Regions from separate parts of the Pseudarthrobacter sp. SSS035 genome, predicted to be linked through region 2. Evidence: predicted binding sites of a transcription regulator. Region 2 holds the regulator's gene; the other holds the start of a gene.
The links. Region 2 encodes LexA, which represses DNA repair genes until DNA is damaged. Its sites were predicted from a motif close to TCGAACANNTGTTCGA; they were not measured.

Region 1: MUN23_RS20385 (HNH endonuclease signature motif containing protein) is a predicted target of LexA. The motif match lies at 6,266-6,281, and genes of this name have one in related genera.

Annotation. Positions count from the first base shown of each region.
Region 1 covers NZ_CP096882.1:4,391,455-4,406,079, forward strand. Annotated here, with positions in the region: gene MUN23_RS20365 (gamma-glutamyltransferase family protein) at 38-1,909, opposite strand; gene MUN23_RS20370 (MFS transporter) at 2,014-3,270, opposite strand; gene MUN23_RS20375 (elongation factor G-like protein EF-G2) at 3,284-5,440, opposite strand; gene MUN23_RS20380 (hypothetical protein) at 5,603-6,181, shown strand; gene MUN23_RS20385 (HNH endonuclease signature motif containing protein) at 6,370-7,875, shown strand; partial or broken gene MUN23_RS20390 (5'-3' exonuclease H3TH domain-containing protein) at 7,941-8,877, opposite strand; partial or broken gene MUN23_RS20395 (alpha/beta fold hydrolase) at 9,330-9,626, shown strand; gene MUN23_RS20400 (hypothetical protein) at 9,754-10,047, shown strand; gene MUN23_RS20405 (histidine phosphatase family protein) at 10,111-10,695, shown strand; gene MUN23_RS20410 (putative quinol monooxygenase) at 10,701-10,985, opposite strand; gene MUN23_RS20415 (dihydrofolate reductase family protein) at 11,162-11,701, shown strand; gene rsgA (ribosome small subunit-dependent GTPase A) at 11,990-13,180, shown strand; gene MUN23_RS20425 (DUF4389 domain-containing protein) at 13,239-14,625, opposite strand, start outside.
Region 2 covers NZ_CP096882.1:291,249-305,873, reverse strand. Annotated here, with positions in the region: gene dapF (diaminopimelate epimerase) at 1-657, shown strand, start outside; gene MUN23_RS01405 (class I SAM-dependent methyltransferase) at 638-1,252, opposite strand; gene hflX (GTPase HflX) at 1,693-3,258, shown strand; gene MUN23_RS01395 (ATP-dependent DNA helicase) at 3,251-5,308, shown strand; gene lexA (transcriptional repressor LexA) at 5,383-6,129, opposite strand; gene MUN23_RS01385 (LysM peptidoglycan-binding domain-containing protein) at 6,488-6,928, shown strand; gene MUN23_RS01380 (histidinol-phosphate transaminase) at 7,007-8,125, shown strand; gene hisB (imidazoleglycerol-phosphate dehydratase HisB) at 8,205-8,831, shown strand; gene hisH (imidazole glycerol phosphate synthase subunit HisH) at 8,828-9,559, shown strand; gene MUN23_RS01365 (hypothetical protein) at 9,560-9,718, shown strand; gene priA (bifunctional 1-(5-phosphoribosyl)-5-((5-phosphoribosylamino)methylideneamino)imidazole-4-carboxamide isomerase/phosphoribosylanthranilate isomerase PriA) at 9,777-10,523, shown strand; gene MUN23_RS01355 (SseB family protein) at 10,533-11,429, shown strand; gene MUN23_RS01350 (MFS transporter) at 11,485-12,789, shown strand; gene MUN23_RS01345 (DUF1844 domain-containing protein) at 12,947-13,333, opposite strand; gene infC (translation initiation factor IF-3) at 13,646-14,625, shown strand, end outside.

The DNA.
Region 1 (14,625 bases), 930 kb from region 2:
GCGCCAAGCGGCTCCCGGTTCACTGCGCCAGGTAGGCTCACGGCGACGGATTGACCACCATCGCCGAACCGCCGCCGCGCCGCAGGGGCTCGGCAACCGCAGTCATGCTCTTACCCGGCCCAAACTCGATGGCTGTCGCGGCGCCGATCTCCGCAGCCGACGTGAAAGCGTCACCGGCTAGTACAAGGGTATGACCGTATGATGCCAACGACTTCCCGTATTGGTCGATGAAGCCCTGCTCGGCCGTGACATTGGGCGTGTTGCGCTGGGACGCACGCGGGGCCGCGAGCGAGTCCAAAATGCCCATACCCAGGTCCACCCTGTTCAGGATGGTCTGCAGCACCGTGGTGATGATGGTCGATCCGCCTGGGGAACCGAGCGCCAGGAACGGCTTCTCGTCCTTAAGGATGATGGTGGGCGACATCGAGGACCGTGGGCGCTTCCCCGGCTCGATCCGGTTCGGGTCCTCCGGATTGGTCGACGTATAGGAGAAGTCGGTGAGCTCATTGTTGAGCAGGAACCCGCGGCCGGGCACCACGATGCCGGACCCGCCGGTCTGCTCGATGGTGAGAGTGTATTCCACCACGTTGCCCCACTTGTCAGCGACAGTCAGGTTGGTCGTGGAGATGTTTTCGGTGTCCTTCTCGTCTGCGGCTGCCGCAGGTGCAACCGGGCACACGCCGTCGAACCCGGAAACATCACCGGCGGCGACGGGCTTCGGTGTCGCCGCCTGCTTCGGGTCGATTGCGCACGCCCGTTCCTTGCCAAACAGCGGGTTGGTCAGCGCTTCGGTGGGCACGTCGACAAATGCCGGGTCGCCCAGGTACTTGGCGCGGTCCGCGAAGGCGAGCGCGGTCGCTTCGAGGTAGTGGTGCAACGCGCCAGGATTCTTGCCGTCCGGTTCGGTCATCTCACGGAGGTTGAAAGGCGCCAGGATATTCAGCGCCTCGCCGACTGTTGTGCCACCGCTGCTGGAGGGCGCCATGCCGTAGACGTCATAGCCGCGGTACTCGACGTGTGTGGGTTCCTGGTCCAGCGTCCGGTATGCGGCGAGATCCGCCGTCGTCAGGTAGCCCGGAAGGGCTGGAATGCTGGTGGGCGGGACAGTCACAGGAGGCACCCAGGCGGGGTCTTTCGGCGGGTCCTTGACAGTTGCCGCGATCTCCGTCGCGAGCTGTCCACCGTAGAAGGCATCCGTTCCCTTCTTCGCTAGGAGCCTGTAGGTCTCAGCAAGGTCGGGGCTTTGGAAGACACTGCCGACGGCGGGCGCGTCGCCGCCGGGAAGGAACAAGCCGCTCGTCGACGTGAAAGCGGAGAAACGGACCTTATTGTCAAGCGTCTGCTGGCGGAAGGTTTCGTCCACCACGAAGCCGCGGTCGGCCACCTTGATGGCAGGTTCGAGGGCCTCGTCAAGGTCCAGCGTGCCCCAACGCTCCAGCGCCCGTTCCCATGTGGCCGGTGTTCCGGGGACGCCTACGGAGACGCCGCTCGAGACCAGCTCGGCGAACGTATAGAGGACGCCGGTTGCCGGATTCACGAACGCGGTGGTCGGCATCGTTGCCGGAGCCGTTTCGCGGCCATCGATGGTTCCCACTTTGCCGGACTTCGCGTCGTAGAACACGAAGTATCCGCCTCCGCCGACGCCGGCGCTGTACGGCTCGGTCACACCCAGGGTCGCGGCCGCGGCGACGGCGGCATCCGCCGCATTGCCGCCGTCGCGCAGGACTTCGATCGCCGCAGCGGACGCCTCCGGGTCAACGGTGCTCACCGCCCCGCCGTACCCGGTCGCCATCGCCTCCTTCTTGATTTCCCGGGGATCAGCGAACGCGGGACTGGTCACCGCCCCACCCGTTACGCTCAAGGCCAGGACAGCCGTTACAGCAGCCAATTGACGTCGCACACTAGGCATGATCTCTCCCAAGTCAGGGTGTTGCGCAGGGTGGGTTTTCGCCACGATACTCCGCCGGGTTGGGACACTCAAGGCTCAACTTTTTTGTGCCCGAAGCCATGGCCTCAGGCCGGTGTGCCGGCTTCGGTGGTGGCAGTGTCGGCCGGCGAGCGCCGCCGCCGGCTCGCGAGCAGGAACGGCACGGCGAACAGCTCGATCACACCGCTGATAGCCAGCGACAACGGATAGCCGTATACGTCCGCTGCCCGGCCCATCAGCGGCTGCACCACAATTCCACCGCTGGATCCCATGAGTGAATCGAAGCTGAGCACCGTTGCCCGCTGCTTTGAAGCAATCATGTCGTTCAAATAGGCCTGCCGCACCGGAGTGCCCGCCGCTGAGATCAGGGCCCACAGCACCAGCAGCAGCAGCGCCACCCAAAACACACGCGTAATGCCGAGGGCCACCAGGATCAAGGCGCCCACGCTGCTGCTCACTACCAGGACCGTGGTGCGTTTGCGGACCAGGCGCCGGACCATGGGCGCCAGCCAGCCGCCCACCACCTGGGCCCCGGCCACAATGCCCGCCGCGAGGCCGGCGACGGAGTAGGCGCGCGGGTCACCGAAGAGCTCCAGCAGGTAGGGCTGCAGAGCATAGAAAACATAGATCCCGACGCCGGCGCTGAACGGCGCTGCGAGCATGATGTACCGTACGGGCGGGTTTTTCAGGCCGCTGTCGATGGAGGCGGACAGTACGTCCCGGCTCGCCTTGAGCGGATGGGGAGAACGTTCCGGAGTGAAGCCCACATCGCGCATCAGCCAAAAGGCCACCCCGAACATCGCCAGGAGCACTCCAACACGCAACAGGAACGGCACGCCGAGGTCAGTGGCCTGGGCAATCACGCCGCCGGCCGTCGAACCGACGAGCATCGCGATGCCAGAGACCATCAATGCCCGCCCGAACACTGCCTCCAACTCACCGTCGTAGCCGGAGAAACGCAACGCATCCACCAGCCAAGCCTCCACGGCCCCGGAGAAGAACGTGAAGCCCAGGCCCAGAAGGACCGACACCACTGCCCAGGCCCAGAAGGGAGCGGACAGCTGCCAGAGCAGGTAGTACAGGTAGGTGGAGGCTGCCAGGGTCACCGTGCCGAGCAGGAATGAGACCCGGCGTCCCCAACCGTCCGCGATGACCCCGGTGGGCACTTCGAACAGGACCATGCCGGCCGTGAAAAAGGCGTTGGCCGCGAATGCTTCCAGGTTGCTCAGCCCGGCATCCAACAGAAAGAGCGTATTGATGCCCCAGATGAAGGAGGCCGCAAGGGTGTTGCCCAGCGTCAGGGTGAGGTAGATGCGCTGGATCTTCCGCGCGGCGGCGTTCATGACGTGGCGTTCATCAGCCGCTGGGCACCGGGTCATGCCGGAGGTACCGGCGCCGGAACCGGCCGGTCCCGGCAGTCAGCGCCCGCAGCTCCACAGCGTACTTCAGCAGTTCCTGGTCCGGGACTTCCGCGCTGATTTCGGTCAGCTCACTACCGGAGGTGGCCGTGCCGGTGAGCCGTCCGCGGCGTGCTGAGAGGTCACTCATCACGGCCCCCACGTGCGCCTCGGACACGGTGATGCTGACGGCGGAAACCGGCTCGAGTAGCTGGATACGACCGGCCGCGGCAGCCTCCCGGAGCGCCAGGGCCCCCGCCGCCTGGAAGGCGGCGTCGGAAGAGTCAACGCTGTGGGCCTTGCCGCCCACCAGCGTGACGCGGAGGTCCACCACGGGGAACCCGGCAGCCAGCCCTTTCTGCATCTGCGCACGCACCCCTTTCTCCACGGAGGAGATGAACGTTCCGGGGATCACCCCGCCCACCGTTTTGTCGACGAATTCGAACCCGCCGCCACGGTCCAGCGGCTCCACGTCGATGTCGCAGACGGCATACTGCCCGTGGCCGCCGGACTGTTTAACGTGCCGGCCGTGGCCCGTTGCCGGGGCGGCGAACGTTTCCCGCAGTGGCGTCACTACGTCAATGGTGTGCAGCTTCACGCCCTGGTCGCGCAGCCTGTCCAGCACCACCTCGGCATGGGCCTCCCCCATGCACCAGAGGATCAGCTGGTGTGTTTCCGCGTTCCGCTCAACACGCAGCGTGGGATCGCCGGCGGCCACCTTCGCCAGGCTCCGGGCCAGCGCGTCCTCGTCACTGCGCGAGTCCGCCTCGACGGCCACCGGCATCAGCGGCTCCGGCATCTCCCAGGTAGCCAACAGGAGCGGCTGGTCCTTCGCCGAAATGGTATCCCCGGTTTCGGCGCTTCCCAGTTTCGCCACCGCACAGATGTCACCGGCAACACAGTGTGCCACGGGACGCAGGGTGGGGCCCAGCGGAGAATACAGGTGGGTGACGCGCTCGTCGGTGTCGTGGTCCTGATGGCCGCGGTCCGCGAGCCCGTGCCCGCCGACGTGCACGGGAGTGTCAGCACGCAAAGTACCTGAAAATACACGCGTCAGGCAGACCCTCCCCAGGAACGGATCAATGGTGGTGCGGACCACCTCAGCCGCCAGCGGCCCGTCCGGGTCACAGGCCAAAGCCGCCGCTGGAGCACCCGCCAGGTCAGTCACCTCTGGGAGGCCGCCCTCCACCGGCGACGGGAAGCCCCGGGTCAGGACTTCCAGCAGTTCCGCTGTGCCAAGGCCCGTGACAGCCGAGGCCGGCACCACCGGGAAAAAGGAACCGCGGGCGACGGCGGTTTCCAGGTCCGCGATGAGGACATCGGTATCGATGTCCTCACCACCCAGATAGCGGTCCATCAGGGTCTCGTCCTCGCTCTCCGCGATGATCCCTTCGATGAGCCGGCCCCGGGCGGCTTCCGACGCCGAGCGCTCACCGGCGTCAACGTCCCGGGAACCTGCGGCCGCCTCCCCGTCGGAGTAGTCAGAGACTGTGCCCGTCAGCAGTCCCAGCAGCCCGCTGGTTTCGCCGCCGGACCCGACCGGGACGTACAACGGCAGCACCGCGTCGCCGAACGCCTGCTGGCAGGCGGCCAGGACGCCGTCGTAATCTGCCCGGGGGTGGTCCAGGCGGGTGATGACCACCGCCCGCGGCATCCCGAGGCTTTCGCATTCGCCCCAGAGCGCCGTAGTGGTGGCGTCGATGCCGTCAACGGCGGAGACAACAAAGAGGGCGGCGTCCGCAGCCCGGAGCCCCGCCCGAAGTTCGCCGATAAAGTCCGGATATCCCGGAGTATCCAGCAGGTTCACCTTGGTCCCGTCGACGAGCAGCGGAACCAGGGACAGCGTGACCGACCGTTGCTGCCGCACTGCCGAAGGGTCGGAATCGCTGACGGTGGTGCCCTCCGCGATGGAGCCTTTGCGTGAAATCATGCCGTGGGCGGCCAGCATTGCTTCGATCAGCAGGGTCTTCCCGGCGCCCGAATGCCCCACTAGCGCCACGTTGCGCACCTGCTCCGGATCTGTTGCCGCGATGCCGTGCGGAGCATCAGCCCGGCGCACCTCCGGCCCTCCCCGCCCCGGTGTCCGTGCTGCGTCCTTTGCGGCTTTCACTGACATGGGAACCTCCTGGCGTCTTTGCCATGCACCGGGCCGAATCGTGTTCTCTGATTCGACACCCTGGCGGGCGCAAGGGCAAGAGCAGGCGCCGGGACGAGGTGGCCGCAGCGGAGGATAATGGCAGCCAGAGCCCAAGAGTCCGTGCCACCGTGAGGGGGTCCCATGCAGCCGGTTCCGCGCATCACAGTGGAGGTTCCCGTCCTCACGGTTGGTGCGGGACCGTCCGACTACGAGGCGCTGGCCAGCTATGTCAATGCCCTGCGAAGGCCGCAGGGGCTGCACATGACGCTGCTGCATATGGGCATCTTGGCGGATTTTGCCCAGGACGTCGCGGACTGGACCAAGGGGATCACCTCGGCCGGTGAAGCCGCCCGGCGCACGACGGGCTGGTTGCAGGGCCTGCCCGTAATGGACGGGTTTGCGGGAACTTCGGAACAACTGATTGTGCTGGGTGGCGGCGGCATCTCCGGGCTCGAAGTGGATGTGCCCCGTCGCGTGCACGACTACCAGGTGTCCCTGGTGCAGGGCCTGCATGATCTCCTGGACCGGCTCCTCGTGGACAATGTGGACGATTTCATCCTCAGCTCACCGGCCCTGGGCTACCGGTACCCGCACTGGGTGCCCCATGTCGCCGTCGGACGTCCCCTGTCGCGGGATCACCGGCCGCGGACGATTGCCCCGCTGACCGTCGTCTTTGGCCCGTCGCGGATCAGGAACGGCCGCTACCTCACGGCTGACTGAGCAGCCAACGAGTCAGAGCGCGGCACCGTTCCAGGCCCGCACGCTGCGCGAACCGACACTTGAGGCCACTCCCCACCCCCCTCCGCGAACGGACATTTGAGGCCCCACGCGAAAAACTTTCCCAAAGTATTTCTCGTCACTGGCTAGGGGGACCTTAAAATGTCAGTGCCTCGCAAGATGATGTGAGTATGACAAGGACAACCGCGGTGGAGGCGTTGGAGGCCATCAAGGCTTCTGTCGCTGCGCTTGCCCTGGTGATCCCTGGCGCAGATCCTGCGGGTCAAGGGGAACCGGATCCGCTGCGGCATCAGTCTGACGGCTGGCTGGACACCCTCGCGGAGGCTGCCCGGCTGCAAGCTGCTACGGCTGCCCTGGTGGTCCACGCCGCCGCCGGGTTCGCTGACACTACGCGGGCGATGGCCTCCCCGAACGCGCTGCCACAGGGCCTCATCGCGCAGGACATGGCCGTGGTCTCCGAGGTCGCGTGCGTCCTGACGGTCAGCGAACGGACCGCCGGTGCGCTTCTGTCCGAGGCTCACGAACTGTCAACCACGCTTCCGCTGACGCTGGCCGCCCTGCAGGACGGGAGCATTTCGTGGCAGCACGCCCGGGCCATGGTCGACGAAACCGCGAACTTGGACCCCGCCGGCGCCGCCGCGTTGGAAGCCCATTTTCTGGACCCCGACGCACCCAACCCCGCACAGGGCTGCCCCGCAGGGGAACTCGTGCCGTCCAGGTTCCGGCACAAAGCCCGGACCTGGCGTGAACGCCACCATCCGGACAGCATCGAAGAACGCCACACCAAAAGCGCCCTGGACCGCCGGCTGGAGTTCGCCCCGGACCGGGACGGCATGGCCTGGCTGAGCGCGTACCTCCCCGCGGACCAGGCGGCCGGGATCTGGGACCGCACCACCACGGCGGCCCGCGCCCTCCAAGGACCCCATGAGCGCCGGAACCTGAGCCAAATCCGCGCCGACATGGCCGCCAAGTGGCTCCTTGGCGGCACTGCGGAGCACGTGCCGTCACCGTCGGCGCAGGTGCTCGTGACCGTGCCGGTGTTCGCCCTGATGGGCCTCACCGACGAACCCGCCATGCTCGACGGATATGGGCCGATCCCGACGTCGATGGCCAGCCGGCTCATGGCCGAAAGTTCCTCGTCGTTCCACCGGGTCCTTACCGACCCCCGCGACGGGGCGCCGCTGGAGATCGGGCGCACCAGCTACCGCATCCCCGTCAGCATGCGGCAATGGCTCCGCCTGCGGGACGGCAAATGCCCGTTCCCCGGCTGCACCAACCAGTCCCTGGACAACGAAGCCGACCACCTTCTCTCCTGGGCCGACGGCGGCACCACCGGCATCATTAACCTGGGGCAGCCATGCCCCAAGCACCACAGGCTGAAACACACCAGCGGCTGGACACCCACTGGGGCGACCACCGACAAGCCACCCGGCTGGATTTCACCGACAGGCCGTCAGTACGCCAGCGAACAACAGGGCTGGGAACCACCCGATTGGCCACCCGACATCATGACCCTGCTGATACACCCGCAACTGGGCCCGACCATGCCCGATGACATCTTGCCCGGCGAGCCGACTAAGGAGCTGCGCCCGGTAGATCCCTTGCCGGAGTGGAGCTGGCAACAGGCACCGGTCGACGAGCCATGGCCGGAGTGGGGCGTCCCTCAGATGGTCTAGCTCCTCCGGGGCTCGGCAGCGGCGTCGGGACCGGACGTTCCAGTCGGCGTATGCAGCAATCACTGCTACTGCCGGTCAAGCGCGTCGAGCAGCCGTTTAACCGAGCCTCCAAGGTTCCATTCGACGGCGAGACGCTCCAGTTCGGCGCGCGATTCCGCGTCGACGGGGTGAAGCTGCGCACCGGCCTCCTCGAGGGTGGGGAGCTTGAGGTTGCGCACAATTTTCACCACCGTTGGCGCGACCGTCAGGTATTCCGCGGCCGCGGCGAGCTTTGAGCGCACGGACGCGGATACCCCGCCTCCCCCGTCGGCGGCTGCAGCGAGCAGGTTCTCCAGTGTGCCGTACTCGCCCAGGAGCGACGCGGCGGTCTTCTCGCCGATGCCGGCAACGCCTGGCAGCCCGTCGGAGGCGTCGCCGCGAAGGGTCGCGTAGTCGGCATACTGTTCGGGCAGCACGCGGTACTTCCCGACGACGACGGCGTCTGTCACGACTTCGAGGTTCCTCATGCCCCGCCCGGTGTAGATCACCCGGACCTGACGGTCATCGTTGACGGTCTGGAAAAGATCACGGTCGCCGGTGACCACATCCACGGGGAGGCCCGCGTGGCTGGCATAGGTCCCGACGACGTCATCGGCCTCGTGTTCCGCGGCCCCCCACTATGGCGATGCCGGCGAGTTCGAGCACGCGGCGGATCATCGGAAGCTGCGCCTCGAGCGCGTCCGGGACGACCTCGACGTCGGGGGCATCCGATACAAGTTCGGCGACCCGGTGCGATTTGTAGCTCGGGATGAGGTCCACGCGCCACTGCGGACGCCAGTCGTCGTCCCAGCAGGCAATCAGATGCGTTGCCCCGTAATCCGTGGTGAGGCGGGCGATCATGTCCAGGAGGCCGCGAACCGCGTTCACCGGGGTTCCGTCAGCACGGCGGATCGTGTCCGGCAAGCCATAGAAGGCGCGAAAGTACAGTGACGCAGTATCGAGCAGCATCAGGCGGTGTGGCATACCTGATCCTGACACGGAAGCAGCTGCCGGGCTACGAGCATTTACGGGCGACAGAACGCTCCCTTGGGGTTAGGATGCCTCTATCGGTTCAAGCAGCGGGCCAACCTTCTGTGTTTGTGAGGTTTCCCCTTGGCCGAAGATGCACCCGTAAAGACCGCACCCCGCGTGCCCTTGAAGCAGGCTTCGGACCCGCACGCGGCGCCACGTCATCACGACGACGAACGGAACGACCCTGCCGCACCGGCTGACCGGAAAGCTGCTCCCAACCCCTATGGATTCGACAGAGAGCACTGGCCGGGCCCCTGAGCCCGGGTGGTGTCCTGCGATGGGCGCGCGAACTCCAGGCTGACGACATGCCCCACCTCAGCGTCAACGGTGTTGATCTCTACTACGAAGAGAGCGGCCAAGGGACACCAATACTAGGCGTGCACGGAACACCCAGTTCGGCTGTGATGTGGGCGGACGCCGCAACCGATCTCGCCCGGCATGGCCGCTGCATCATCTACGACCGCAGGGGTTTCCACCGCAGTGCCCCGCAGCGGCCGTTCGCGACCTTGGACCTGGTGGATCATGTCGACGACGCAGCGGCAGTCCTGGCGGCGCGCCGTGCCGGGCCGGCAATCGTGATCGGCCGCAGCACAGGCGGCCTGATCGCCGTCGAACTTGCCCGCCGTTTCCCGGACAAAGTCAAAGCCCTGGTCCTCCTGGAACCGGCCTTGTTCACCATCGCTCCGGATGCGGACGCCTGGGCCCGCCGCCTGCGCCGCCAGGTGCTCAAGCGCACGAACGGTCAGCCCGGGCTCGCCGCCGAGGTTGTAATCCGGGAAGCCCTTGGGGAGGCGACATGGGAGTCGTTTCCCCCCCGGGCTCATACAGATGTTTGCCGGCACGAGCCACGCTGTCCTGGCCGAAATCAACGGCCACGGCCTGGATCTCAGCGACGATGCTTTGGACCTGAACGAGGAGCAACTCGCCGGGATCCGCCGGCCCGCCCTGATCGTCTCCGCCGAGGACTCCCCCGAGGCCTGCCGGTCCGTGAACGCAAGGTTGTCGGGTGCGTTGCCCTTTACGCATACGGTTCTGGTCCCGGGCGGGCATCTCATTGATCCCGCCCATCCGGCTGTCCTGGACTTCATCGACCGCAACGCCGGACCGGACCCTTGGGCTTAGAAAGGTTGCCTTGATCCCCGCGGCCGCCCGGACCGTGCCGGCCGTCAGGGCAGAATAGACAGCATGACCCTTACGACCTTCGCCCTGATCCGCCATGGCCAGACAGACTGGAATGCGCAGCGTCGGCTCCAGGGAGCCACCGACATTCCGCTGAACGACGTCGGCCGCGGCCAGGCGCGCGACGCCGTCGACGTCCTGTCAGGCTACGAGTGGGATGCGATCGTGTCCTCGCCGCTTAGCCGTGCCGCGGAAACCGCCAGCGTGATTGCCGACGGGCTGGGGCTGAGCGTTACGCGGCACATTCCGGCGCTCGCCGAACGCAGCTTCGGACCGGCAGAGGGGTTGCAGGCCGGCCCCGAGCTGGAGGCCCTGCGCATACCCGGTGGTTACCGCGGCGCCGAAAGCGAGGAAGACGCGGCCGCGCGCGGGTTGGGTGCACTGGAAGCGCTGGCCGAAGAATTCCCGGCCCGCCGCGTCCTTGTGGTCGCCCACGGCACACTCCTCCGGGTGAGCCTTAACCGCGCCATCGGCCGCACATTGCACAGGATCGACAACGCGGTGCTGAACCTGGCCCACTACCATGCCACCGAGGGCTGGCACCTCGAATACTTCAACGGCGAGCGCGTAGTGGCTGCAGCCCAGGGCTGATAAACCTAGGCGTCCGCCGTAACCTCGAACGTTTGGATGGTCCTGCGCTCCAGCCGCGGAATGATCTGTGCAGCCCCGATCCGCTCGATGTGCTCATATTCGCGGTGGGCGGCAAAACCCGCGGCATCCGTGTAGCGCTCCAGGATGACGATCTGCGCGGGGTCCTCCACGCCTTGGAAGAACTCGTAGGAAATGTTGGCCTCCTCCGTACGCGTGGCTGCGGCCATCTCGCCCAGCAGGCCCAGGACCGTTTCGGTCTCTTCGGGTCTCACCTGGTAGCGGACCACCACCTGGAAGTACGTCTCTGAAACAACGGCATTCCTCGCTCTGGAGAGTATGGGGCTGGTCCAACTCTATGCTTTCCGTGCAGGCCGCTGAACCGCCACTGGAAGTGCGTCAGCCAGCGTATTCGGCGGGCTCAAAGGTGGTCTTGACCGTCGAATCAGGGCTGGATAGCGTCAGGTTTATGGGCACCGTTTTTGGCGGCATGGCGGTCAGCCTCGATGGCTACATCCGTTCAGAGAGCGGGGACCTGTCATGGCTGAACGATGCCATGGCCAAGAATGAGGATTACGGATTCGAGGCAACTGAGCGCAGAACCGGAGCCTATGTCATGGGTGCCAATACGTACCGGGAAATGGCGGCAATGGGCGGCCGGGGCTCCGCGATTCCCACTTATGTTGTCACCCACGACGAAACTCTGGCCGTGGGACGGAACACGCACCTGTACTCCGGCGATTTGGGCGAACTTGTCGCCCGGATCAAGTCCGCCATCCCTGAGGAGAAGGACATTTGCGTGTTCGGCGGCGGTCAGCTCCTCACTGAATTCATCGAGTTGGGCCTGCTGGACGAACTGGGCGTCGCCGTCGTGCCGGTCATCCTCGGCGGCGGGGTGCTCTTCTTCGGCAGGATCAGCGAATGGAAAAAGCTTGCCCTCCGCGAGTGCCGCTCCTTTCCGTCCGGTATCGTCCTGCTGGACTACCAACTGACCGGCCCCACAGGCTAACGGGAACCGGCGCGGCCGGACGAACGGAAGCTGCCCTATTCAACCCAACCCCGGCCAGCTACACTCGGAGCCGAGAGTCCGTGACAGCATCCGGACATCTGGAGAGAAACGGAGGTGGTTTTGATGACTGATACAGTCCCGCGCCCAGAGCGCCCCGCACGCATCAATCCAATCACCACCGTCTCCAGCATTCGCACGGCGTAAGCGCCCAACACACCAACGGACAGGCCTCATAGCCGCAGGGCTGCGCTGATTCCGGAGTCTGGAGACCTCACCCGAGGACTCACCTTGAACAATTCCTCAGGCACCAGCCTGGACAGCTACTCCCCCTCACCCTCCGACTCAACCCCCGGGCCCGAAGGGCCCACAACGTACGGCTACTCCCCCGCCGTCGCCGATTATTTTGACGCCCACCAACCCCAACACCGGACCCGCCACCCAGCGAACCAAAACAGCGAGCGCGGACGGGTGGTGCGCCTGGACCGCAACCTCGTGCTCACAGCCGTCGGCGGCGAACTTCTCCACCTGCCGTACCCGCTCGACGCCGGCGTTCCGGTCACCGGCGACTGGGTCTGGATCGGGCCCAACCGCGCGGGCGGCCGCCAGATCACCGGGATCCTCCCGCGCCGGTCTGAGCTCAGCCGGAAGCGCGCCTTTGAAGATTCCTCGGAGGCGCAGGTGCTGGCCGCGAACATGGAGGTGGTGGGCGTGGTGGTCCCGGTGGACCGGCCGCTCACGCACAACCGCCTCGAGCGCACGCTCGTTGCAGCCTGGGATTCCGGCGCGGTTCCGCTGGTGATCATCACCAAAGCCGACCTTGCGGACATAGCGGACGACGTCGTCGGGAAGGTCATCCTGCAGGCGGCGGGCGTGGACGTGGTCACCACGTCAGCCGAGAACGGCGACGGGATCGATGCGCTGCTGGAGCACCTGCCGCCGCACGGCACGCTGGTCCTCCTCGGCCCGTCGGGCGCCGGCAAGTCCACGCTCATCAACGCGCTGGCGGGTCGCGAGGTCCAGCACACCGGTGAGGTCCGGTCCGGTGACTTCAAAGGCAAGCACACCACCACGTCCCGGGAACTCGTGCCGCTGGCGAACGGCGCCGTTCTCATGGACACGCCGGGCGTCCGGGGATTCGGATTGTTCGACGCCGGCGAAGGCCTTGGTGAGATGTTCGGGGACGTGGAGGAACTGGCCAGCCGCTGCCGGTTCGCTGACTGCGCCCACCAGCAGGAGCCCGGCTGCGCCGTGCAGGCGGCTTTGGCGGACGGGACACTCGATGGGCGCCGCTGGCTCAGCTATGGAAAACTCCAGCGCGAACTCGCCGCCCTGGCCCGCCGCACCGATGCCGCCGCCCGCCGGGCCTACCAGCGCGAGTGGCACCAGAAGGTGGTGGTGGCAGCGAAATCGCAGCGTTCCGCAGAGCGTGACAGTTCCGAGCGGCGGGAGGAGCAACGGTCCAAACGTAAGCGGCGCTGAGCCGGGCGTTCGCACTTACGGCTGATCCACCGTTCCGGTGGTGGTCCCCGCTTAACGATCAGGGTAGTGGACCCTCATCGCGCACTGTAGGATCCGACGGCGGCGGGGGTCCATCCGGCGGCGGGCCGGCCGGCGGGGCCGAGGCAGGCAGCCTGGCGCCTTCGCCGGTGCCTGGCTGCCACGCCTGGAGTTCTGATGGGCCCTGGTCCAGGCGGAAGGGCGGATATTCATCGCGCATCAAGGCTGCGTAGGTGATGACGCGGTAGATCCAGCGGTTGAAGCCCATGAGAAGGTCGAACAGCGGGCGTTGGTAGCGGCCGCTGAACAGCAGTATTACCGCCGCAACAAGGACCAAGAAGCCGAACAGCGAAAATCCCGTCCCGGTCTCGTACCTGATCCCTGGGGTCTGGGGGTCGGTCCAACGGACGGTGCTGGTGCCGGTCAGCGCAGCAATGATCACGAAGTGCGGTAGGGCAAGGAGCCACCACTTGACCAGCACAAGCCCACGGGACAGCCGTTCCGGGTAATCCACGTCGAAATCAGCAGGGTAGTCCGTCCTGGCAAGGGTGAAGGGCGGATACCTGTCCGTGCCAAGCGCCCCGTAGGTGTAGAAGGCCACCCGCCAGCCCCAACGCAGCACTCCCACGTTGAAGTTGAACAGGGAATGTGGATAGTGGCCCGTAAAAAGGATGGCGAACCCGGCAATGATGGTGACCACCACGAACGCGAACCACAGGAAGAACAGCACAAAAAAGTGCGGGATGGCCAGGAACCACTTCGCCAGCCACATCCATCTGGAGAGCACCGGGTCGAGTTCACCGCGAAGTCGCGCCGGGTACGGCGGCAGCCCGGCGGCAGGCTGGACGCTTGGGGACTGGACGTTTGGAGCCTGGCCGGCGGGGCCCTGGTAGGCGGACGGCGTTGCGGCGCCGGGAGACGCGGCCGGCACCGCAGCGGTGGGTGACGGTGTGTGCCTGCCCAGCCCCTGGGCGCCAAAGATCAGTAGTGGCACGCCGAGAACCAGCAGGATGACGCCCGCCGTGAGCAGGCCGGCGGCAATCGGGCCGAACAGCTCGGACCGGAAACCCGCCTGCAGATCCGCCGACACTCCGGCGCTGGCATCGGCGTTCATAACCACCACAGACCAGTCCCCGGCCTCGATTTTCCAGTCCAGGGTCCGTTGGCCGCTGCCCGCTGTGGACGCCGCCCAGAAGTCCTGGTCGGCGGGGGCCGGCAGTTGGGTTGTGCCCTGCACCTCGCGGTACTCGGCGCTGAACGGCCGGAACTCCACATCCCGCAATTCGGAGTAGTTGGATCCGGCGACGTAGCGGTCAACGTCCGCCCGGGGCGCTATGCCGACAAAAATGTCTTTGCCTGTATTGGCAGACTCAGCCCCTATCCGGAAGCTGCCCACGTCGAAGGGCAGGGGTCCGGGGTAGGAGTCC
Region 2 (14,625 bases):
TCGCTCTCGGAAATGTGCGGCAACGGGGTCCGCGTATTTGTGCGCTTCCTGCGTGCCGAGGGCTTGGTTGACCTGCCCGACGGCGGCGCGCTCACCATCGGGACTCGCGGCGGCGTCAAGACCGTGGTCCGGACAGGGGACAGCTATGCGGTGGACATGGGGCCGTGGGAGTTCATTTTCCCCGGCGACGCGACGGCGAAAGCCATGGACTCGCTGGTAACCGCAGACGGCCTGGAAGTGCCCCGCCCGGCCCTGTCAGTGAGCATGGGCAACCCGCACACCGTGGTGGCACTGGCTGAACTGTCCGAATTGGAAGCCACCAGGCTCTACACTGCTCCGAAGGTCGATCCGGTGCCGGCCAATGGAACCAACGTTGAATTCGTCGTGCCTGCCGAACCGCTGGTCCACAACGGGATCGGCACCATCACCATGCGCGTCCATGAGCGGGGTGTGGGCGAGACCCAGTCCTGTGGAACAGGCGCGTGCGCCGCCGCAGTGGCCATCCGGCACTGGGCCGGGGCGGAAGCGCCGGACTCCTGGCAGGTCAACGTGCCGGGCGGCGTCGTCGGGGTCAAGTTCTTTGCCGGGGCGGGCGGGCACGAGCACGTCGAGCTCAGCGGGCCCGCCGTAATTGTGGCTACTGGGACGCTTTCCTGACCTGAAGGATCCGGAAGGACTTGGACGTGGACTCCCGGCTCACGGCGAAGGATGCATCCAGTTCCGTCGCGAGCCAGCGCTGAAGCGAATCCGAGCCCAGGTTTTTTTGGACCACCAGCCACGCGGAGCCGCCCGGCGCCAGCCGGGGCAGCCACAGCTTCAGGAGGCTGTGGAGTTCATCCTTGCCGATCCGGATTGGCGGATTGGACCAGATCGTGTCAAAGCGCAGGTCCGGGTCCACCGCCTCCGGTGTGCTGGCCAGCACGTTGCCCAGGCCCAGCAGGGCCGCATTCTCGTTGGTCAGCGTGATGCAGCGTTCATTGACGTCCACGGCGTAGACCTTGGCGTGTGGCGCCCGCAATGCGAGCGTGAGGGCAATGGGCCCCCAGCCGCAGCCTATGTCAAGGAGGTTGCCGGTGGGGTCCGGGGCCGGGACCTCGGCCAGGAGCACCGCCGTCCCCTTGTCGATGCCGTCGGGGCTGAAGATGCCGCCGGACGTCTGCAGCGTGCGCGTCTCGCCGGCCAGTTCCACCGTGAGCGGCTTGCGGGTGAACGGCCCGGCGGGCGATGCGCTGAAATAGTGTGCGGACTCCATAACTGGCCAGATTAGTTGGCCGGGGTGGACAATGCGAAACCGCGGGCACCGCTTCTGCTAATCTTGAACCCATGTTCTTGATCTTCGAGTAGCCGGCACGGCCGGTGTCCCTCCCGGACGCCGCCTGTTCCGAAGCCGTGCCCCGCAGCGATGCAGGTATTAACCTTCCGCAAGTGCGCCACATACCAGGTCTTCCGTATCTGGTATGCCGCCGGGCAATACTCGAGCGATCTGCCGCCGCCGGTCCTTGCTGTTTTGCCCGCGCTTTCCACCATTCCACGCATCCCCGGATGCGAAGACACCCTGCGCGGCCCGGTCCCGACCGGCGCGCAGCAGACCAGGAGGCCCGGATGACTGCAAGCCGTCAGCCCAGCGCGAATACTTCACCACTGAACGACGATCGGCACTATTCTGAAAATGCCGAAACTTCAAAGGAGACCATGACCAGCCAGCCCAACACCGGTTCAGATCCAGCAGCCCAGGACATGAGTCCCGAGGAGATCCAAGCTGTCATCGACCGGATTCTCGCCAAGGACGTACCGGCCAGGAACGTCACCGCCGCAGACGGTGACAAGGGCGTGTTCGGCAGGGCCCAGGCGATCTCCCGCTTGGACGACGAACACACCAGCTACGACGGCGACCAGCAGGACCGGGAGGAACGCCGGGCACTGAAGCGCGTGGCCGGGCTGTCCACCGAACTCGAAGACGTCACCGAGGTCGAATACCGGCAACTGCGGCTCGAACGTGTGGTGCTGGCCGGGCTATGGTCCGAAGGCACCTTGGCGGACGCGGAGAATTCACTGCGTGAGCTCGCCGCCCTCGCCGAAACAGCAGGCTCGGAAGTCCTGGACGGGATGGTGCAGCGCCGTGCCAAACCGGACCCGGGCACGTTCCTGGGTTCCGGAAAGGCCCTTGAGCTCAAGGAAATCGTGATGGCCACCGGGGCTGACACCGTTGTGGTGGATGCCGAACTGGCACCGTCCCAGAGGCGTAGCCTCGAGGACATCGTCAAGGTCAAAGTCATTGACCGCACGGCCCTGATCCTGGACATCTTTGCCCAGCACGCCAAGAGCCGTGAAGGCAAAGCCCAAGTGGAACTGGCGCAGCTCGAATACCTCCTGCCACGCCTGCGTGGCTGGGGTGAATCGATGTCCCGTCAGGCAGGTGGCCAGGTGGGCGGCGCTGGCGCCGGCATGGGTTCGCGCGGACCGGGTGAAACAAAAATCGAACTGGACCGTCGTCGGATCCGGACCCGCATGGCCAAGCTACGGCGCGAGATCGCGGCAATGAAGCCGGCACGGGAAACCAAGCGGGCCAACCGCCGTCGTAATTCAGTGCCTTCCGTTGCGATTGCCGGGTACACCAACGCCGGGAAGTCATCGCTGCTGAACAGGCTGACCGACGCCGGCGTGCTGGTGGAGAACGCACTGTTCGCCACCCTGGATCCCACCGTGCGAAAGGCCGAGACCTCCGACGGCCTTGGATACACCCTCGCGGACACCGTGGGTTTCGTCCGGTCGCTGCCCACGCAGTTGGTGGAGGCCTTCCGCTCTACCTTGGAAGAAGTGGCTGACGCGGATCTGATCCTGCACGTGGTGGACGTGTCCCATCCGGACCCCGAGGGCCAGATTGCTGCTGTCCGGAAGGTCTTCAGCGAAGTGGATGCCCGCAAGGTGCCCGAGATCATTGTCCTGAACAAGGCCGATGCCGCGGATCCGTTCGTGGTGGAGCGCCTCAAGCAGCGCGAATCGCGCCACGTAGTGGTCTCGGCCCGCACCGGCCAGGGGATCGCCGAACTGCTGCGGGCCATCAGTGACGGGATTCCGCGGCCCGGCGTGAAGCTGGAGCTCCTTATTCCCTACGACCGCGGTGACCTGATCAGCAAACTGCACGAGACCGATGCCGAGATCCTGAGCCTGGATCATGGCGAGCACGGTACCCGCGCTTTGGTGATGGTGCGTGAGGGCCTTGCGGCTGAACTGGAATCCTTCATCAACCATGACTGAGGTTGCGGCGGGGGAAGTCAAAGGTACGGCCGGCGAGCAGTTCGTGATCGAACTGCTCGACCGCGCCGTGGCCGGCATGGGCGGTCAAAGCCGCAGCGGGCAGCACGAGATGGCCAGGCAGGTGGCCAAGGCCATCGAAACCGGCGACCACCTCCTGGTTCAGGCCGGAACGGGGACCGGAAAGTCGCTGGCCTACCTTATTCCGCTCATTGCGCACTCGCTCGTGAGTAACAAGCCCACCCTGGTGTCAACGGCCACGCTTGCGCTGCAGACCCAGATTGTGGGCCGCGACCTTCCCCGGCTGCTGAAGACCATCACCCCTGCCCTGGACCGTCTTGTCAAGGTGGCCCTGGTCAAGGGCCGGTCCAACTATGTCTGTCAGCACAAGCTCGCAGGCGGGTTCCCCTCCGAGGAACCCGCCGAGGGCCAGCTGTTCTCCCTCGGCGAAGACACCAGCGTCCCGCATTTCGCCGCCGCATTGGGCGGGCCGTCGTCCCAGCTGGGCAAGGAAGTGGTGCGCCTGCGAGAGTGGGCGGAGAAGACCACCACGGGCGACCGTGACGAACTGCTTCCCGGCGTTACTGACCGGGCCTGGCGGCAGGTTTCGGTGACGTCCATGGAATGCCTGGGTGCCCAAAAATGCCCCATGGCAGCCGAATGCTTCAGTGAACTGGCGCGCCACAACGCCGCCGAGGCCGACGTTGTGGTCACCAACCATGCCATGCTCGCCGTCAGCGCCTTTGAGGGCCTGGCAGTGCTTCCCGAATACGACGTTGTGGTGGTGGACGAGGCGCACGAACTGCAGGACCGGGTCACCGGGGCGGTGTCGGGGCAACTTTCCGTGGCAATGGTCCATGCTGCCGCGTCGGGCGCACGGAAACACACGGCCATCACCGTGGATGCCCTCAACGCAGCTGCCGCCAACCTGGAACTCGCCCTGGCCGACGTGCCCAACGGGCTGCTCCCGAACGGCCTCAACGATGAACAGCTGGACTGTGTGGACCAGTTGCGTGAGGCCTGCCGCGCTGCACTGTCCGATTCCAAGGGGGACGGCAGCCAAACGGCCGACGGCGGGCGGCAGCTCGCGCGGTCACGCCTGATGCTGATCCTCGAACTTTGCGAACGGCTGATTGTTGCCCGGGAAAACCGGGAAGTGGTGTGGTTTTCCCGCGCAAGTTCCTTCGATCCGCAGCAGGGCTATGCGCAGCCAGACGAGTCCGCGCCGGTCCTGGTCAACATCGCGCCGCTCAGCGTTGCCGGCAAGCTCCGCGAGGGGCTTTTCGCCGGCCACACCGTGGTGCTGACCTCTGCAACGCTTGCCATCGGCTCAGCCTTTGAACCGGCTGCCGGCGGCCTGGGACTGGTGGGGGAGGGCGCGCCCAGCTGGACCGGGATCGACGTCGGATCGCCCTTTGACTATCCGAAACAGGGGATCCTCTACGTCGCGGGGCACCTCCCCAGGCCAGGCCGCGGGGCGTCGCCGGAGGCCCTCGATGAACTTGAGGCGCTGATCCGCGCGTCCGGCGGCGGTGCCCTGTGCCTGTTTTCGTCCCGGCGTGCAGCCGAGGAGGCCGCTGAAGCGATGCGTCCCCGGCTTGGCCTCAGCATTCTCTGCCAGGGCGACTCCACCATGACGGCCCTCGTGAAGCAGTTCGCCGACGAGCCCGATACCTGTCTGTTCGGCACCATGTCCCTGTGGCAGGGCGTAGATGTTCCGGGCGGATCATGCCGGCTGGTGGTGATCGACCGCATCCCGTTCCCGCGGCCGGATGACCCGCTGATGACCGCACGGTCCCGCGCCGTTGCGCAGGCCGGCGGAAACGGCTTTATGGCCGTATCGGCGACCCACGCGGCCATCCGCCTGGCCCAGGGCGCGGGCAGGCTGATCCGTTCCACCGGCGACAAAGGCGTGGTGGCGGTGCTTGATTCCCGCCTTGCCACCGAGCGCTACGCCGGATTCCTCCGCGCCGCGCTGCCGCCGTTCTGGCCCACCACGGACCGCAAAACGGCGTTCGCAGCCCTGGAAAGGCTGGCCGGGAAGGGCGCCTGACTGCGCGCGGATCCTGCGAGGGTCCGACAAGCCAGGGCCCGTCCTAGCCAGCGCGTGCAGCGCCGGCTGGCGTCCTATAGCGACCGCAGGACCGAGACGACCTTGCCCATGATTGTGGCGTGATCGCCCAGGATGGGCTCGTACTGGGTGTTCTGCGGCAACAGCCACGTGTGGCCATCGCGCTGGCGGAAGGTCTTGACAGTGGCTTCGTCGTCCAACAGGGCTGCGACAATATCGCCGTTGGAGGCGTCTGCCTGCCGTCGGACCACTACCCAGTCGCCGTCGCAGATGGCAGCGTCCACCATGGAGTCGCCGGCCACGCGCAGCATAAACAGCTCACCCTGGCCCACGAGCTGCCGGGGCAGGGGCATCACGTCTTCCACCACCTGATCAGCAAGAATAGGCCCGCCAGCCGCGATCCGGCCCACCAACGGCACCATGGCGGTGTCCATGGCAGAGGGCAGTTCGGTGACCGTTCCGCCGATCCCGTGCAGCACTGAGGGCTTGGTTGTCCCATTGGACTTTGTGGACCCGCCGTCCAGCGTCAACGGCATCAGGACTTCCATGGCGCGCGGACGCTTGGGGTCCCGGCGAAGGTATCCCAGCTTCTCCAGTTGCGAGAGCTGGTGGGTCACGCTCGACAAACTCGCCAGGCCCACGGTGTCACCGATTTCACGCATCGACGGCGGATAGCCGTTGTCATTCACCGAGCGCTGGATGGTTTCAAGGATCTTCTTTTGGCGGGCGGTGAGCCCCTTGGGGGTCCGTTGGGGCTGGCGGCGCTGCGGTGTCGCCTTGCCCTCGGCGGCTGGTGCTGCCATGTTCGCCAATGCCTTTCGGTTGCCCGGCTCCGCTCCGGCCGCTGGTGCCTGGAACGCCCCGGGGCTGGTGTCGGAGTTGATTGTCAGACCCTGCTGATCAACTACAGAGGTGGTTGTTCTTTGATCCAAACGTAGGCCAGCCACGTGCCTTTTTCAAACATTTGTTCTAGCGAGTCTCGACAATATTCGTTGATAAGTGCTAAAAATGAAGAAGCAAAGTTAGAACATGTGTTCTACTCGTTGCTTGCGGATTCGAATATTCGAATCTATGGACGGCTCAGGCTGGTACCGGCAAGTGGACGCGGAGGGCGCGCCGGGCAGCACAGTATGGTCCAGGAGGGCTCATTTCATGTCAGCTATATCTGCTATCTCTGCTTCGCAGGACTCGCGTCCGCAGTTCATTTCCGTGCAGGACCTCACCTCGCGGCAGTGGTCCGCACCCGTTTCGACGTCGGGTTCGGCGCCAAGGCAGCGCAGGGAATCGTTGCCGCCGCTGCGCCTGACCCGCAGGGGCCGGATTGTCCTCATCGGCATCCCGCTGGTGATCCTTGCGGCAATCCTGCTTTCCCTGGCTGGTTTCCTCAACGCCCCGGCAAAGGCCGCCGATTCTGCCGCCGACCTGTCACTGACGCCAACAGTCTCGGTCACGGTGCAGGCCGGCCAGTCACTCTGGGCGATTGCCAGTGCGGTGGCGCCCGAGCGTGATCCCCGTGATGTCATCGCGGATATTGCCCAGTTGAACAACCTTTCCGCCGGGGGCGTTGTCCCCGGACAGCAACTCTTCGTCCCCACCAGGTAAAGAGCCTGCAGGCTCGGGCGTGTGCCGCCGCAGGCCGTCACATTTTCCGGCCGTCCGCTTCGGACCTAAACTGTTCAGGTGAATGACCAGCTAGAGCGTCTGAACAGACTTCCCCTCCGGACCAACCTCCGTGGGCTGACCCCGTACGGTGCCCCGCAGCTGGATGTCCCTATCCTGCTGAACGTCAACGAAAACACGCATGGCGTCCCGGCGGACGTACGAGCCGCGATCAGCGTGGCCGTGACGGAAGCCGCGGCAGGCCTCAACCGCTACCCGGACCGTGAATTCACCGAACTCCGGGAAGCGCTGGCCGAGTATCTCGGCCACAGCCTGGATGCCACAAACATCTGGGCGGCCAACGGGTCCAACGAGGTCCTCCAGCAGATTCTCCAGGCTTTCGGCGGGCCCGGGCGCACGGCCCTGGGATTCCCGCCCACGTACTCCATGTATCCGCTCCTGGCCAGCGGCACGGACACCGGGTACATCGTCGGGCAGCGGGCCGACGACTACGGGCTCAGTGCTGAGTCGGCCGCGTTGCAGGTCAAAGAGCTTCAGCCCAACATCGTTTTCCTCTGCTCGCCGAACAATCCCACCGGCACGGGCCTGGGCCTGGACGTTGTGGAGGCCGTGTACGAGGCCGGCGAGGCCAGCCAGACCATCGTCATCGTTGACGAGGCCTACCACGAGTTCGCCCACGACGGAACGCCGAGCGCCCTTACGTTGCTGCCCGGCCGGGAGCGCCTCATTGTGTCCCGCACCATGAGCAAGGCGTTCGCCCTCGCGGGCGCCCGCCTGGGCTACATGGCGGCCGCTCCTGAAGTCACGGACGCACTCCGCCTGGTCCGGCTGCCCTACCACCTTTCGGCCATCACCCAGGCAACGGCCCTCGCCGCCCTGCAGCACCGCACTGCGCTGATGGCCGACGTCGAGGACATCAAGGAGCAACGCGACCGCATCGTCTCGGAGCTCACCCGGATGGGCCTCAAGCCTGCCGCCTCCGATTCGAACTATGTCTTCTTCGGCGGCCTCGACAGCCCCCACGACGTCTGGCAGCAGCTGCTGGACGACGGCGTGCTCATCCGCGACGTCGGCATCCCCGGCCACCTGCGTGTCACGGCGGGAACTGAGACGGAGACCACAGCCTTCCTGACGTCGCTGGAACGCATCCTGGCCAGCCAGGCCGGGCTGCCCGCCTAAACTTGAAGTATCGGCGCCGCCGCGCCGGCACATCTCCTTCGCTTTCGCACCACTGACTTCGCCTAAAGGACATATGACCATGAGCTTCACCGGATCGAACGCTGCCGCGCCCCGGACCGCACGCATGGAGCGTGCCACCAGTGAATCGTCAGTGCTCGTGGAGATTAACCTCGACGGTACGGGCGTTTCGGACATCGACACATCTGTCCCGTTCTACGACCACATGCTGACGGCGCTCTGCAAGCACTCGCTCATTGACATGACGGTCAAAGCCACCGGTGACACCCACATTGACGTCCACCACACGGTGGAGGACGTCGCCATCACGTTCGGTGAAGTTCTGCGCACGGCCCTGGGCAACAAGGCCGGGATCCGCAGGTTCGGCGAGGCCACTGTGCCCCTCGACGAAGCCCTGGCGCACGCCGTTGTCGACGTATCCGGCCGCCCCTACCTGGTGCACGGCGGAGAGCCTGCCGGGCAGGAGTACCACTTGATCGGCGGCCACTTCACGGGGTCATTGACCCGCCACGTCTTTGAGGCCATCACGCTTCATGCCGGCATCTGCCTCCACATGAACGTCATCGCGGGCCGCGACCCGCACCACATTGTGGAAGCGCAGTTCAAGGCCTTCGCCCGCGCCCTGCGTGCTGCGGTCGAGCCCGATCCCCGCGTGGAGGGAATCCCCTCCACCAAGGGTGCCCTGTGAGCGGCCAAATCCTCCGGGACGGCGCCGTCATCGATCCGGCCGCCGGTAAAAAGCCCGTCTCGCCCGAAGGCAAGCCCACGGTCACTGTCCTGGATTACGGTTCCGGAAACGTCCGGTCCGCAGTGCGCGCCCTTGAGCGGGCCGGGGCCGAGGTCATCCTCAGCTCCAAGCCCGAGGACGTGCTTAATGCCGACGGCCTGGTGGTACCCGGCGTCGGCGCGTTCGAGACTGTGATGCGCGAGCTCAAGGCCGTGGACGGCATCCGGCTGATTGGCCGGCGCGTGGCCGGTGGCAGGCCGGTCCTGGCAATCTGCGTGGGTCTGCAGGTCCTGTTCGAGGCCGGGGTGGAGCACGGGACAGAAGCTGAAGGCATGGGGGAGTGGCCGGGCAAGGTGGAACTCCTTCCCGCTGAGGTGGTGCCACACATGGGCTGGAACACGGTTGACGTTCCGGAAGGATCCAAACTCTTCGCCGGTGTCGCGGACCAGCGCTTCTACTTCGTCCACTCCTATGGTGTCCAGGACTGGAACTTCGACGTGATCCAGCCTCGGATGACCGCGCCTCTGGTGACCTGGTCAGAGCACGGCGCGCGCTTTATCGCCGCTGTGGAAAACGGACCGCTCTGCGCTACCCAGTTCCACCCCGAAAAATCCGGCGACGCCGGTGCACGGCTGCTGCGCAACTGGGTAGACGGCCTTCGCAAGCCAGCTGCCACGGAGGCCGCCTAGATGTGGTCGATTGTCCTGATGGGCCTGGCTGGCATCCTGGTGGGCGGCGCCCTGTCCTTCAGGCAGCAGCACAAACCGCTGTGGACCCAGGTGGGCTTCTACATCCTGGCCGGCATGGCGCTGCTGGCCGCCTACCTGCTGACGCTTCCTGGAACCTAGCCCCACGCATTCACCAGTTCCGCCTCCACGAGCAACCCAACACCCAAGAGGATTTGAGATGACCACCGCAACCGATCTGCCGGTTCTTGAACTGCTGCCCGCCGTCGACGTCGTAAACGGACAGGCCGTGCGGCTGGTCCAGGGGGAGGCCGGTAGCGAGACGAGCTACGGCACGCCATTGGAGGCAGCCCTCAACTGGCAGGAGCAGGGCGCCGAATGGGTACATCTGGTGGACCTTGACGCCGCGTTCGGCCGGGGCTCGAACGCTGAGCTGCTCCGTGAAGTGGTGGGCCGGCTCGACATCAAGGTGGAGCTGTCCGGCGGACTCCGGGACGACGAATCCCTCGAGGCGGCGCTGGCCCTCGGCGTTGCCCGCGTCAACCTCGGCACAGCGGCGCTGGAAAACCCCGAGTGGACCCGCAGTGCCATCGACCGCTTTGGCGACAGGATCGCCGTCGGCCTCGATGTCCGCGGAACCACGCTGGCAGGCCGCGGCTGGACCAAAGAAGGCGGCGACCTCTGGGAGGTCCTGGGCCGGCTCGAAGAAGCCGGGTGCTCCCGGTACGTTGTCACTGACGTTACAAAAGACGGCACACTGCAGGGTCCCAACGTTGAACTCCTGCGCCAGATGGTGGAGAAGACCGGCAAACCGGTGGTCGCCTCCGGCGGCATCTCCAGCCTGGACGACTTGAAAGTGCTGCGCTCCCTGGTGCCGCTGGGTGTGGAAGGCGCGATTGTTGGCAAGGCGCTGTACGCCGGTGCCTTCACACTCCCCGAAGCCCTCGACGTCGCCGGACGCCGCTAGGCAGTTTCCGTGGACAGCACGCACAACGCCGATCCGGCAGCGGAATCGCCGCCGCCGCGCCATCTGCCGGGACATATTGCGGCGGCTTTGGCGGGCGCGGGCGGCCGTACTGACTCGGCCGGCCAGCCGTGGGAAGGCCGGAGCCTCGCCGGGGACGACGCCAGGATCCACAACTTCGAGGACGACGACGGAACGGCCGACGCCGGCTACCTCGCCGCCGTCGCGGCCCTGGTTGACGGCAACGGCGACGAAGCGGCTGTGGTGGCCTCGCTGGCCACCGCCCGGGTCTTTATCCCGATCATCGCCCAGCTCGGCGAGGAAGCGGCCGGCGTCGACGGCCTGGCCGCGGACAAGCAGGCGGACATGGCGATGGTCACCCTGAAGGCCGCCGACGGCCGGACGGCCATGCCGGCCTTCAGCTCGGCGAATGCCTTGGCTGCCTGGCACCCAGAAGCCCGGCCGGTCGCGGTGTACGCCGCCAGGGCCGCACTCTCAGCCGTGGCCGAGGGTGCCGAGTTGCTGGTGCTCGATCCGGGCTCGGAGGTCACGTTCGTGGTCCGGCGGCCCGCCGTCTGGGCGCTGGCCCAACAGCGGGAGTGGATCCCTTCCTACACAGATGCGGCGTTGGCAGCCGAGATGGCTGAGGCAACGGCCGCCTTCCCTGCGGTACGCAAGCTTGCCCTCCTCCCGGGTTCCGGCGTCGCTGTCCTCTCCGGTACGGGTGCCAGGCTCTCCGGGGGCGGTGCCGGGCCGGAACTCCAGGTGCTGCTCCACCTTGAGGATGGGTTGGACGCTCCGGCAGTCCAGGACCTGGTGTCCGGCCTCCAACAGGCATGGTCCCGGAATGTATTGTTTGGAGAGCGTGTTGACTCGATCGAAATCAAGTTGCGGCGCGCAGCACAATAGCTGACGGTTGGCGCGGAGATCCCGGGCTGCCGCGGGCAGACCCAAAGGATTTTCCGTGAACTTCGCTCTTTACCGGGAGCTGCTGGCCCACCGGCCCATCCGGCGGCTGCTGCTGGTCGGCATGATCGCCCGCATCCCCCACTCGGCGGCAGGTATGCTGCTGACCCTGCACATCGTGCTGACCCTGGACCAGGGCTACGCAGCGGCCGGTGCCGCAGCGGCTGTAATGACCATCGGCATTGCCGTTGGCGCACCATGGCGCGGCCGGCGCGTGGACACTGTTGGCCTGCGCCGGGCGCTGATTCCGTCTGTCGTGTCAGAGGCCCTCATCTGGTCCGTGGTGCCTCACGTGTCCTACCAGTGGCTGCTTCCGCTGGTGTTCGTCGGCGGCCTGCTGACGTTGCCGATCTTCAGTGTGATCCGCCAGTCCCTGGGCGTCCTCGCGGACGGCGACCAGCGGCGGACCGCTTTTGCGCTGGACTCGATCGCCACGGAGATGGTGTTTATGATCGGGCCTGCCGCCGGAGCTGTTGTGGCCACCAGCGGCTTCACCGTTCTGGGACTCACCGTGGTGGGCGTTTCCACGTCACTGGCCGGATTGTTCCTCATGTGGTTTAACCCGCCTACCCGAAGTGCCACGCAGACTGAGGAGTGCCAGGCAGACCAGCGCCACGCCGCGGAAGTGGCTGTGGTTTCCGCCGCACCGGCACACCTCCAGGAAGCAGCGGCAGACCTCGTCCCGGCAGGGGCAGAACGCACCCGCAGCGGGCCGGCGGGGCTGCGCGGCAAGGTGGCCCACAACTTCGCCTGGCTCACGGCCACTGTAGCGGCCGTATTCGCAGTGGCAGCTGGAACCGGCATGGTGCTCAGCGGCACGGACGTTGGCATTGTTGCTGCCCTGGAAACAGGCGGGCACCAGGGCGAAATCGGCATTGTGTTCCTCTTTTGGTGCGCCGCATCGGTGGTCGGCGGACTGGTCTACGGGGCCATGCACCGTCCAGTTTCGCCGATCCTGCTGCTGCTGGGGATGGCGGCCCTGACTATCCCGATGGGCTTCGCCCAGGACACCTGGACGCTGGCCTTCGTCTCGATCCTTCCGGGCCTGTTGTGCGCCCCTGTCCTGTCGGCCGCCTCAGAACACGTGGCAGACCTGGTGGCGGAGGACCGCCGCGGCGAGGCGATGGGCTGGTACGGCTCTGCGCTGACTGCCGGGGTGGCGCTCGGGGCGCCCCTTGCCGGAATTTTCATCGACGGGGTGGGACCATCCGGCGGATTTGTCTCCGTGGGCGTGGCCGGCGTTCTGTTCTGCCTGGTGGGACTGCTGCTCCAGGCCCACCGCCGCCGGCGCGCCGCCGTCTGACGCTGGCCTCCAGAGTTTTTTGTCCAGATATTCCGCCTTTTCAGGTGAGGAAGTCCCGTTATCTGGACAAAAACTAAGTGAAACACGACGGCGGCGGAGGGTCCGTGTGGACCGTCCGCCGCCGTCGTCGTACTTTGTGAAGTTTGCTGTTTTGGGTCTAGTTGACGGCGCCGGTGTACTTCTCGCCCGGGCCCTTGCCCGGGGCATCCGGGATGATGGACTCCTCGCGGAACGCGAGCTGCAGGGAACGGAGGCCATCGCGCAACGGGCCGGCGTGCTGGGATCCGATTTCGGGGGCCGCTGAGGTCACCAGTCCGGCAAGGGCGGTGATGAGCTTGCGGGCCTCGTCCAGGTCCTTGAGTTCCTCCGCATTGTCCTCGGCGGCGAGGCCCAGCTTGACGGCGGCTGCGCTCATCAGGTGCACTGCGGCCGTGGTGATGACTTCGATGGCCGGCACCTCCGAGATATCGCGGATTTGCTGGGTCACGTCAGCCTTGGCGGCCGGGGCCTCGAAAACGTGTGAATTACTGTCTGGGGTGCTCATACTGGTAAGCTTGTCACAGACCGACTGGATGTCGTTATTTCGCTATGGAAGGTCCCACCAACGCTTAGCTGCGTTAGGCGGGATTTGTTCTGTAGAATGACATGCAGTTTGCAAGCGGAGTACTCTCCCACCCGCGTCAGCCGTTTTCCCGTTGGAAGTAATTCCTGAGGAAGCAAGGTTGCCGGGTACCGGTCGGACAGTTCTTTCAGGCGTTGAGCCTGGGGAAGTGCGCACTGCCTCTGCTGAGGTCGGTGCATCCGATCATCGAGGCCTTCGATTGCTCCGGCAGTTGGGGGCCTTCTCTATTTGCCGGTGGATTACCACATCAATCACAGGAGCTTTAACATTAGCGAGCCAAGAATCAATGAGCGTATCCGCGTCCCCGAGGTGCGGTTGGTCGGTCCTGCAGGTGAACAGGTAGGAATCGTCCGTATTGACGATGCCCTGCGTTTGGCTGCCGAGTCCGATCTTGATCTCGTTGAAGTTGCACCGCAGGCCAAGCCTCCGGTGTGCAAGCTGATGGACTTCGGCAAGTACAAGTACGAGGCCGCCGTCAAGGCACGTGAAGCACGGAAGAACCAGACCAACACTGTTCTGAAGGAAATCCGCTTCCGCCTCAAGATTGACACCCACGACTACGAAACCAAGCGCGGCCATGCACTGCGCTTCCTCGGTGCCGGTGACAAGGTCAAGGCCATGATCCAGTTCCGCGGCCGTGAGCAGCAGCGTCCGGAAATGGGCATCCGCCTGCTCCAGCGCTTCGCTGACGATGTCGCCGAAGTGGGCGTTGTGGAGTCCAGCCCCCGTATCGATGGCCGCAACATGGTCATGGTTGTGGGCCCGCTGAAGAACAAGGCCGAAGCCAAGGCTGAGGCACGCCGCGCATCGCAGCGTGCAGAGGCCAAGGCGCAGAACGAAGCGAAAGCTACGGGTGGCGGCCGCATCGACGTCTCTGGCGACGACCAGGCACCGCTCACGCAGTCGCTGGCTGACCTTCTGCCGGAAGGTTTCGCCATCACCACTGAGCCGGAAATCGAAGCTCCGGCACAGTCTGAAGCACCTGAGGCGCCTGCAGAAGCCGCTCCGGAAGCCGAAGCCCCTGTCAAGGAAGCGCCGGCGAAGGAAGCTCCCGTCAAGGAAACCGCCGCGAAGGCAGCTCCTGCAAAGGAAACCGCCGCCAAGGCAGCACCCGTGAAGGAAGCCGCCGTCCAGGAGGCGCCCAAGCAGGCTGCCCCGAGGGCCGCTGCTCCCAAGCGTGAGGCTCCCAAGGCTGCCCCGGCACCCGTCAAGGC